Regions from separate parts of the Aminobacter sp. NyZ550 genome, predicted to be linked through region 3. Evidence: predicted binding sites of a transcription regulator. Region 3 holds the regulator's gene; each other region holds the start of a gene.
The links. The regulator PhoB, encoded in region 3, activates phosphate uptake and scavenging genes when phosphate is short. The targets are predictions, from matches to a motif close to TGTCATNNANCTGTCAT.
Positions count from the first base shown of each region.

Region 1: the regulator PhoB is predicted to act here: its motif matches at 1,748-1,764, upstream of N7E70_RS06730 (YdcH family protein).
Region 2: the regulator PhoB is predicted to act here: its motif matches at 1,368-1,384, upstream of N7E70_RS15100 (DUF1868 domain-containing protein).

Region 1 is NZ_CP114190.1:1,355,552-1,358,823, forward strand. It holds gene N7E70_RS06715 (5-(carboxyamino)imidazole ribonucleotide synthase) at 1-750, opposite strand, end outside; gene purE (5-(carboxyamino)imidazole ribonucleotide mutase) at 810-1,274, opposite strand; gene N7E70_RS06725 (YdcH family protein) at 1,392-1,595, opposite strand; gene N7E70_RS06730 (YdcH family protein) at 1,834-2,013, shown strand; gene N7E70_RS06735 (ArsR/SmtB family transcription factor) at 2,325-2,588, opposite strand; gene N7E70_RS06740 (MFS transporter) at 2,672-3,272, opposite strand, start outside.
Region 2 is NZ_CP114190.1:3,064,246-3,067,517, reverse strand. It holds gene N7E70_RS15110 (hypothetical protein) at 1-22, shown strand, start outside; gene N7E70_RS15105 (VOC family protein) at 97-480, shown strand; gene N7E70_RS15100 (DUF1868 domain-containing protein) at 567-1,322, opposite strand; gene minE (cell division topological specificity factor MinE) at 1,565-1,834, opposite strand; gene minD (septum site-determining protein MinD) at 1,831-2,646, opposite strand; gene minC (septum site-determining protein MinC) at 2,664-3,272, opposite strand, start outside.
Region 3 is NZ_CP114190.1:1,473,187-1,476,458, reverse strand. It holds gene N7E70_RS07360 (ROK family protein) at 1-926, shown strand, start outside; gene phoB (phosphate regulon transcriptional regulator PhoB) at 953-1,642, opposite strand; gene phoU (phosphate signaling complex protein PhoU) at 1,741-2,445, opposite strand; gene pstB (phosphate ABC transporter ATP-binding protein PstB) at 2,484-3,272, opposite strand, start outside.

The DNA.
Region 1 (3,272 bases), 120 kb from region 3:
CATCTCGTTGACCAATAGCGAGCCGTCGGCAAGGACAAAGAACTCGACGCCGATGACGCCGACATAATCGAGTGCCGTGAGGATCTTGCGTGCCGCGTCACGTGCTGCCATGGCTGTTTCGCTGCCGATCGTGGCCGGCAGCGTCGAGGTCGCCAGAATGCCGTTGCGGTGCACGTTCTCGGCCGGGTCGAAGACGGCGATGCTGCCATCGGTGCCGCGCGCCGCGATGATCGAGATTTCGCGCTCGAAGGCAACGAAGGATTCGAGCACCAGCGGCACATTGCCGAGCGAGGCGCAGGCGCCGTCGAAGCCGCCTGTCGTCATGTTGCGGAAGACCATCTGGCCCTTGCCGTCATAACCCATGCGGCAGGTCTTCAGCACGCCGCTGCCATCGAAGGCCTTCAGCGCCTCCGCCAGCTCGGCATCGTTGTCCACAGGCCGGAAGCCGGCTGTGGATATCCCGATCCCGTTCAGGAATGTCTTTTCGACGAGCCGGTCCTGGGCAACCTCGAGGGCGCGTGCTGGCGGGTGGACGGCGATCGTGCGGCCCAGCCGTTCGGCAGCGACGACCGGCACGTTTTCGAATTCATAGGTGACGACAGCACTTGCGCGCGCCAGTTCGTCGAGAGCGGCGGGGTCGTCATAGGCGGCGACGATCTGGCGATTGCCGACCTGGGCTGCCGGGCAGTCGGCCTGGGGCTCCAGAACGATCGTCCGGTAGCCGAGGCGAGCCGCTGCCATGGCCAGCATGCGGCCGAGCTGGCCGCCGCCGATGATGCCGATGGTGGCGCCGAGGGGAAGGGGCGCGCTCACGCGTCGTCCGTCGGCTGTTCGGCGACCCGTGCGGTCTGGGCAGCGCGCCATTCGTCGAGCCTTGCGGCGAGCGCGTCGTCGGACAGGGCAAGCACGGCCGCGGCAAGCAGTGCCGCGTTGGCGGCACCGGCCTTGCCGATGGCAAGCGTGCCGACGGGGATGCCGGCCGGCATCTGGACGATGGAAAGCAGCGAATCCTGGCCCGACAAGGCCTTCGATTCGACCGGCACGCCGAACACCGGCAGAGAGGTCATGGCTGCAGTCATGCCGGGAAGATGGGCCGCACCGCCGGCGCCGGCGATGATGACGCGGAAGCCTGCTGCCTTGGCGCCCTTGGCGAAGTCGTAAAGACGGTCGGGTGTGCGGTGGGCCGAGACGATGCGTGCCTCAAAGGCGATGCCAAGCACGTCGAGCAATTCGGCGGCATGGCGCATGGTCGCCCAGTCGGACTGGCTCCCCATGATGATGGCGACGTCGACCCTGTCTTTGCTCACGCGCGGCACCCCTGCTTGATAAGCCTGCGCTTAACCGAAATGCATGGCCATCGCAACCAAAGGCCGTCCGAAAATGGCGGTTTCTCAGGCGATGATGTCGGGGATGATGCGGTCTTCGATCTGGCTGATCTTGTCCTTGAGGACCAGCTTCTTCTTCTTCATCCGCTGGATCTGCAACGTATCGCAGCCCATCGCGATCATCGCGTTGATTGCGGCATCAAAATCCGCATGGTCCTGCTTCAAGCGTGCAAACTCGAGACGAATCTCGGCTTGTTCCTGTTCCGACATGTCTACCGTCTGCAAACTCACTGGCGCACCCGGGGCGCTCCTAAGGCGGGGTCGGCGACTCCTTGTCACCGGCGCGAAGCCCTTATCACATTTCACGCTGTCAGGAAATGCTACCACACTTTATTCGACATCGCCGACGGGGGATGGCAGACTGTCATGGTTCCGTCACAGAGCACTGTCTGCGGTGGGCAGGGCTGTGCCCGGAGCATCGAGGAAACCATGAAAGGGAGAACCAATCATGTCTCTTGCTTCCCATCTTGAAGAACTCCAGCGCAAACATGGTGACGTCGAGCGCCAGCTCGGCGAAGCAATGAATCATCCATCCATGGACGACCTGCAAATCGTAGCGCTGAAGCGTCGCAAGCTGGCTCTCAAGGACGAGATTGAAAAGCTGAAAGGTGACCCGACGCAGCACTAGGCTCAGTCACAGCACTAGGCTCAGGCACGAGGTCTCCAGCAAGGCCCTGATTTTCGGCAAGGGCCCGACAGCCGGCGGCGAAGCAACATCGCCGCCGGATCAGGGTGATCTTTATCAGCCAAATCATCGCATGACCGGAACAGCGCATCCGCAGCGGGATGCTCGTGCGTATCGGTGGTTGAGCCGGCGCTGCCGCCAGGCGATTGCCGTGATCAGCCACATCATTGGCACGTCGTGTTATTGTCCGGCATAGGACTGGCGCATCCATCCTCCTGGGCATGACCGCCTCCGAGGCGGCACCGGACAAAGCCTCAGGCGTCCCAGAACTGGTCCAGCCAGATGTTGAGCTTGCGGAAGCCGGCAACGCTGACCGCATAGACCCGGCGCGTGCCTTCGGCGCGGGCGCTGACAAGGCCGGCGTCGAGCAGGACCTTGAGGTGTTGTGACACCGCCGGGCGTGAAACCGGCAGGCCGGCGGCAAGTTCGCTGACGGTCTTGGGGCCACGCCGCAATTCTTCCAGCAGATGGCGCCGGTTGGCATCCGATATGGCGAGGAAGGGCGCGTCAGTTGTCATGGCTCATTTGTGCCGCAACATCGGCGAAATCTCAACTACCGGTCGCAATCGCCGTACTGGCGTCTCGTCGCACCACCTTGCTGTCAGGCGGCGTCCTCGTGCCTGGGGTCGAGGCGCAGCGATTCCGGCGTCGCGCTGCGGTCGGCCGGCTGAGTCTTGAAGGCCTCGCGATCCTCGATCGGCACCGGCGCACGCCGCTTGATGCGCAGCGCGGTGTAGCCGGCGAGCATGAAATGCGCGGCAGCTGTCGCGAGGAAAAGCGCTTCCGGCCGCATGTAATCCATCAGGCCGGCGCCAAGCAGCGGCCCGACCATGGTGCCGAAGCCGTAGAGCAGCAGCAGCCCGCCCGAAACCTTGACGAAATCCTCAGGCTTGGCGTGGTCGTTGGCATGTGCCACCGCCAGCGAATAAAGCGTGTAGGCAAAGGCGCCGTAGCAGGCGGTCATGGCGATGACGAAGGCGCCTGAGCGCGGCGCCACCAGGAAGATCAGCACGGCGGCGACCGCCGAAGCGAGCGAGGCGCCGATCAGCACATAGCGGCGGTCGGTGCGATCGGAGACCTTGCCGATCGGGATCTGCAGTGCGGCACCGGCGACGACCACGAGGCTCATCATCAGCGCGATTTCGGGCGTCGAGATGCCGACGCGCGCGCCATAGACCGCGCCAAGCGTGCCCCAGTCGCCA
Region 2 (3,272 bases), 1.6 Mb from region 3:
GTTCGAACTGCCGCCGGCCTAGACCAGCCGCCTTGGCGCGGACGCGTCGCCGTAGCAGACTGCTGCGGCGACAGCGTCCCTATCCGGGAGGAACAGATGCCATCTGAAACGGTAAATATCCGCTACCTCGTCGACGACGTCGAGGTCTCGATTGACTGGTACAGCCGCCATCTCGGCTTCACGGTGCTTACCAACTATGCGCCGGCCTTCGCCGACGTCGCGCGGGGGTCTTTGCGCCTGCTGCTCAGCGGACCGACCAGCTCGGCCGCCCGGCCAATGTCCGACGGCGCCCAACCGCGCGCCGGCGGCTGGAACCGCATCCACCTGATCGTCGACGATCTCACGGCCGAGGTGGCGCGACTGAAGGCCGAGGGCGCGCAGTTCCGCAACAACATGGTCAAGGGACCCGGCGGCGCGCAGATCCTGCTCGTCGACCCCTCGAGCAATCTCGTCGAGCTGTTCCAGCCGGCAGGGCGCTAGGCTGGCGCAGTCGCTGCCATTCTTCTTCGAGACCAGCAGCGTACAGGTCGTCACCGGCATCGCGACGCTCGCCGCGATCCATTCATTCAGCTGCCGAGTGCCTCCCACCTCCGCAATTTCCGCCCAAGGCCGCCAAGCACCAGCAACTCGCAGAAGTGGTTCATGTCCTCGAACGAGCAGAACGCCGGCGGGTCGAGTTCGAGGATCGGCATCTTGCGCCTGATGTCGCCGGCCACTTCGCCCAGCATCTCCTGCCAGCGCGGCAAGGCGTCGTCGTCGAGCCAGTCGATGGCGTAGGCGAAGGTGATGTGGAACGGGTAGTCGTCATGATCGGGATGGCGGTAGCCGAGCAGGTCGGCGAGCACGTCGCGCCATTGGCGCATTGCCCTGCGGTCGCGCTCCCTGGCACCGTCAACCAGAAGGCCGGAGGGCCGCGCATGTGTCACCTCGACCTGGAACGGCTCCAAGACCGGCAGCGTCTCCAGCCGCGCGGCCATGATCTCGGTCAACTCCTCGATCGACGCGTCGAGCGCCAGGCCATCCGGCCAGAATCCCGGCTTGCGACGGTACTCGATGATACCCTGGAACAGTGTCATGTGCAGGCTGGTGATGGGAGTGAAGACGAAGTGCCTCGCCTCGGGCATGGCGAGGAATTTCTCGCGGGCCTCGACCAGACCTTCCAGCGTCGGCGAGCCCTTCGAGACATGGCAGACGATGGTGTTGCCGGGCTCAGGCAGGAAGCCACCAGCGCGCAGATAGCGCGTGCCGAGATGCGGCGGCTGGGTCGTGTTGCGTCCACTGGAATAAGCGAGCAGTTCGGGCGAGAGAGCATCTGCGGGCATCGTTGCGGTCCATCGTTCGAGGTCCGCCTACCCTAACGCCCCTCAGCGACCGCCGCATGACAACAAGGAGATACGAGATTGCGAGTTCACGAAGCCGCAGCCTGAAAAGCTGCCCTCACCATCGGGATCGTCGATGCGGGTGCTGCCGCCACGACACCTCAGGCCATCGCCGGCGTGGCAGGCACGACATCCTGCACACCGGCGGCCTCTCGGCGGATCGCCCAGCCAGCCTGCGTCTTCGCTCAGATCGCCGCCGCGGCCTTGATGCCGGCGTTGGGGATATGGATGTCGATTTCCAGCGTCGAGGTGGTGGCGCCGCGATCCATGGTGATCTTGACGTCGTCCTGGTTGACCTGGACGTGCTTGGCGATGACCGCGATGATCTCCTCGCGCAGCACCGCGACGAGATCGGGCTGGTTGCGGTTGTTGCGTTCATAGGCGAGCAGCACCTGCAGGCGCTCGCGCGCCACCGGTGCACTGCCGCCACGCTTGAAGAAGTCGAGTAGTTTCATGCCACTCTCCTTCCCAGAAGACGGTTAAGGAGACCTTTCTTCTCGACCGGCGTGACCATCGGCACATCCTCGCCCTCGAGGCGCTTGGCAGCGTCGGCATAGGCCCGGGCAGCCGCGTTGGTCGGCTCGTTCAGCGTCACCGGCGAGCCGACATTGGAGGCGCGCAACACGCCCTGGCTTTCCGGAATGATGCCGAGCAGCGGCACCGACAGGATTTCCAGCACGTCGTCGATCGACAGCATCTCGCCGCGCGCCGCACGGCCGGCATCGTAGCGGGTCACCAGCACGTGCTTGGTAACACGCTCGCCCTTCTCGGCCTTCAGCGTCTTGGAATCGAGCAGGCCGATGATGCGGTCGGAATCGCGGACCGAGCTGACTTCCGGGTTGGTGACGATGACGGCCTCATCGGCGAAGCGCATGGCAAGCTGAGCGCCGCGCTCGATGCCGGCCGGGCTGTCGCACAGCACGTAGTCGAACTTGTCCTTGAGCGCGTTGATGACACCGGCGACACCCTCCTCGGTCAGCGCGTCCTTGTCGCGCGTCTGCGAAGCCGGCAGCAGGAACAGCGACTCGACGCGCTTGTCGCGGATCAGCGCCTGCGCCAGTTTGGCCTGGCCCTGGGTGACGTTGACGAGGTCGAAGACGACGCGGCGCTCGGCGCCCATCACAAGGTCGAGGTTGCGCAGGCCGACGTCGAAGTCGATCAGCACCACCTTCTTGCCGGACTGGGCAAGCACGGCGCCGAGGGCAGCCGTCGACGTCGTCTTGCCGACGCCGCCCTTGCCAGATGTGACGACCACTACCTTGCCCATTTTATTGTCTCCGTTTGTCAGTTGAGGGGCGCGACCTGGATGGCATTGTCTTCCAGATGGACTTGGATCGCCTTGCCATGCATCGACGGCTCCATGTCCTCGGCGGTACGGTACCAGCCGTCGACGGCCAGAAGCTCGGCCTCATTGCGGCGGCAGAAGATGCGGGCGCTGCGGTCGCCCCAGGCGCCGGCGAAGGCGCGGCCGCGCAGCGTGCCATAGACGTGGATCGAGCCGCCGGCGAGGATTTCGGAGCCGAAGCTGGCCGAGCCCATGACGATCACGTCGCCATGCGGGTGCACGATCGACTGGCCGGAGCGCACCGGCTGCTCGACGATCAGCGTGTTGGACGGCGACGACGGCGCCCTGGCCGCCTCCTCCGCCTTCGCCAGCGCTTCGGCGTCGACCTGTTCTTCCTCGATCATCGTCTTCCTGGCGCCGGCCAGCTTCGGCGGCAGCTCGTCGCCGAGCGAATCGATATGGTCGGCCTCGATCGCATAGGTCCTGATTCCGCGCGCGGCTATCAGCGCCACCAGGGCGCCGATTTCGTCGGCCAGCGGCTTCAGCACATTGAGGTCGAGCACGACGGGCCGGCCCTTGAAAAAGCCGGGAGAATTCTCGATCCAGCG
Region 3 (3,272 bases):
ACACCGTGACCGAAGAGACCCGGCGGCTTGTCACGCAGCAGATGCCTGCCGAGGCGCTGGTCGACGAATGCGTCGGAATGGTCCGGCGCCTGATCGACAGGGCCGGCACTTCGGGCGGCGCCGTTCTACGCATCGCCATCGCCGTCCAGGGCATCACCGACGCCGCCTCGCGCAAGCTGTTGTGGTCTCCGATCACCCGCTACGACGACATCCCCTTCGCCGACCGGCTGGAGCAGGAGTTCGGCGTACCTGTTTCGGTCGAGAACGACTGCAACATGATCGCCGAGGCCCTCCGCTGGCGAGATCCGATGCGTTATCGCGACGACTTCATCGCCATCCTGCTCTCGCACGGCATCGGCATGGGCCTCGTCATCAAGGGCGAGCTGTTCACCGGCACGCAGTCGTCGGGTGCCGAGTTCGGCCACATGATCCATCGCCCGGACGGCGCGCTTTGTCGCTGCGGCCGCCGCGGCTGCATCGAGGCCTATGCCGGCAACTACGCCATCTGGCGCAACGCAAGGGTTGGCGACGAAAATGCCGAGCCGCTGGCCGACCTGTCCGACGACGACATCAGGGCCGTGGCCGATGCGGCACGTGACCATGATGGCCCCGAACGCGAGGCCTTCCGCAAGGCCGGCGAAGCCATCGGCTTTGGTCTCGGCTCGATGTTTGCGCTGTTCGACCCCGCCCCCCTCGCCTTCGTCGGCGTCGGCGCAACCGCCTTCGACATCATGGAGCCACATGTGCGCGCGGCCATCGCCAAGACGGCGGGCGGGCTGCACTCGAAGGCGATCTCCTTCGACACCGAACCCAACGAGGTTCCACTCAAACGCGAGGGCGCGATGATGCGCGCGCTGCTTGCCGTTGATCAGGAGATCATTGCCGCAGGCACGGCTCCACGCCGTGCCGGTGCCGACGTCGCCTAGCTGAGCGGAAAAGAGCCCGAAGCGGCTCAGTCCTCGCGGATGGCGTAGCCGGCACCGCGGATGGTCCGGATCACGTCAGGCATGCGGCCGTTGTTGACCGCCTTGCGCAGGCGCCCGACATGCACGTCAACGGTGCGCTCATCGATATAGATCGTCTCGCCCCAGACATTGTCGAGCAACTGGCTGCGCGAGAACACGCGGCCCGGGTGCCGCATCATGAATTCGAGCAAGCGGAATTCGGTCGGCCCGAGCTTGATCTCGCTCTTCTTGCGGTAGACGCGGTGCGACTCGCGGTCGAGCATGATGTCGCCGACCTTGAGCACCGAGGACAACACCTCGGGTTTGGCCCGGCGCAGCAGCGCCTTGACGCGCGCCATGAATTCCGGCGTCGAGAACGGCTTGACCAGATAATCGTCGGCACCGGTCGAAAGGCCACGCACCCTGTCGCTTTCCTCGCCCCGCGCCGTCAGCATGATGATCGGCAGGCGTTCGGTGTCGGGACGCATCCTGAGCCGGCGGCACAGTTCGATACCCGACAGCGCCGGCACCATCCAGTCGAGCACCAGCAGGTCGGGCACGTTTTCCTGGAGCCGGATCTCGGCCTCGTCGCCACGCGTGACGACCTCGACCTGATAGCCTTCGGATTCGAGATTGTAGCGAAGCAGCACGCCCAGCGGCTCTTCGTCTTCGACGACCATGACCTTGGGAGCGATCATTGGCTATACCTTGTCCTTGCGCATGGCCGCTTCTGGACCATGCGCTGATTTAACCTATGCAGCGCCCCCGCGCCAAACGCATGCGGTTGCGGAAATGCTCAGGCCGGAACCGTCGTCGTGGTCTCGTCGACCTTGGGCCGGTTCAGCGGCAGCTGCGTACCCGTCACGACGAAATAGGCGTTCTCGGCGATGTTGGTGACATGGTCGCCGATGCGCTCGAGGTTCTTGGCGCAGAACAGCAGATGCGTGCAGGCCGTGATGTTGCGCGGATCTTCCATCATGTAGGTCAGGAGTTCGCGGAACACGGCGGTGTACTGGATGTCGATCTTCTGGTCGTCGGCGCGCAGATCCTTCAGGCCCTCGGCCTGACGCGCGACATAGAGATCGACGACGCCGCGAACCTGGCCAAGCACCAGCTGCGCCATCGCATCGATCGAATGCGAGAGATTGCGCGGGGTCGGCGACTGGCCGACGGCGCCGACCCGCTTGGCAATGTTCTTGGCGAGGTCGCCGATGCGCTCGAGGTCACCCGCCATGCGGATGGCACCGACCACGGCGCGCAAATCCTGCGCCATCGGCTGGCGCTTGGCGATCAGCGTGATCGCCGAATTGTCGAGATCGCGCTGCTTGGCGTCCATGATCGTATCGTCGGCAACGACGTTTTGCGCCAGTGCCTGGTCGGACGTGAGAAGCGCGCGGATGGCGCCGGCCACCATTGCGCCGGAAAGATCGCCCATGTCGCGGATGAGCTGGTCGACGTGCTGAAGTTCTTCGTCGAAGGACCGGACTGTATGTTCGCCCATGATTTCTTCCTCGTATCGTGTGCCGCGACGAAACCCACTCAGCCGAAGCGGCCGGTGATGTAGTCCTGCGTCCGCTTGTCGTCGGGGTTGGTGAACATCTTGTCGGTCGGGCCTTCCTCGACGAGATAGCCGAGGTGGAACATCGCCGTGCGCTGCGACACGCGCGCCGCCTGCTGCATCGAGTGCGTGACGATGACGATCGTGTAGTTCTCGCGCAGTTCGTCGATCAGCTCCTCGACCTTGGCGGTGGCGATAGGGTCGAGCGCCGAACACGGCTCGTCCATCAGGATCACCTCGGGCGAAACGGCGATGGCGCGCGCGATGCACAGGCGCTGCTGCTGCCCGCCCGACAGGCCGGTGCCGGACTCAGTCAGACGATCCTTGACCTCGTTCCAAAGTGCCGCCTTCTTCAAGCTGGACTCGACAACCGCGTCGAGCTCGGCCTTGCTGCGCGTCAAGCCATGAATCTTCGGGCCGTAAGCGACATTCTCGTAGATCGACTTCGGGAACGGGTTCGGCTTCTGGAACACCATGCCGACGCGGGCACGCAGTTCGACGACATCGATCTTGGGATCGTAGATGTCTTCATTGTCGAGCGTGATCTTGCCGCCGACGCGAGCGCTGTCGATGGTGTCGTTCATGCGGTTGAGACAGCGCAGGAAGGTCGACTTGCCGCAGCCCGACGGGCCGATCAGCGCCGTCACCTGGTGCTCCCGGATATTTAGATCGACGCCGAACAACGCCTGCTTCTCGCCGTAGTGCACGATGACCTTGTCACCGCGCATTTTGATGGCTTCGTTTGGCTTGTTCATCTCGGAGCTCACTAC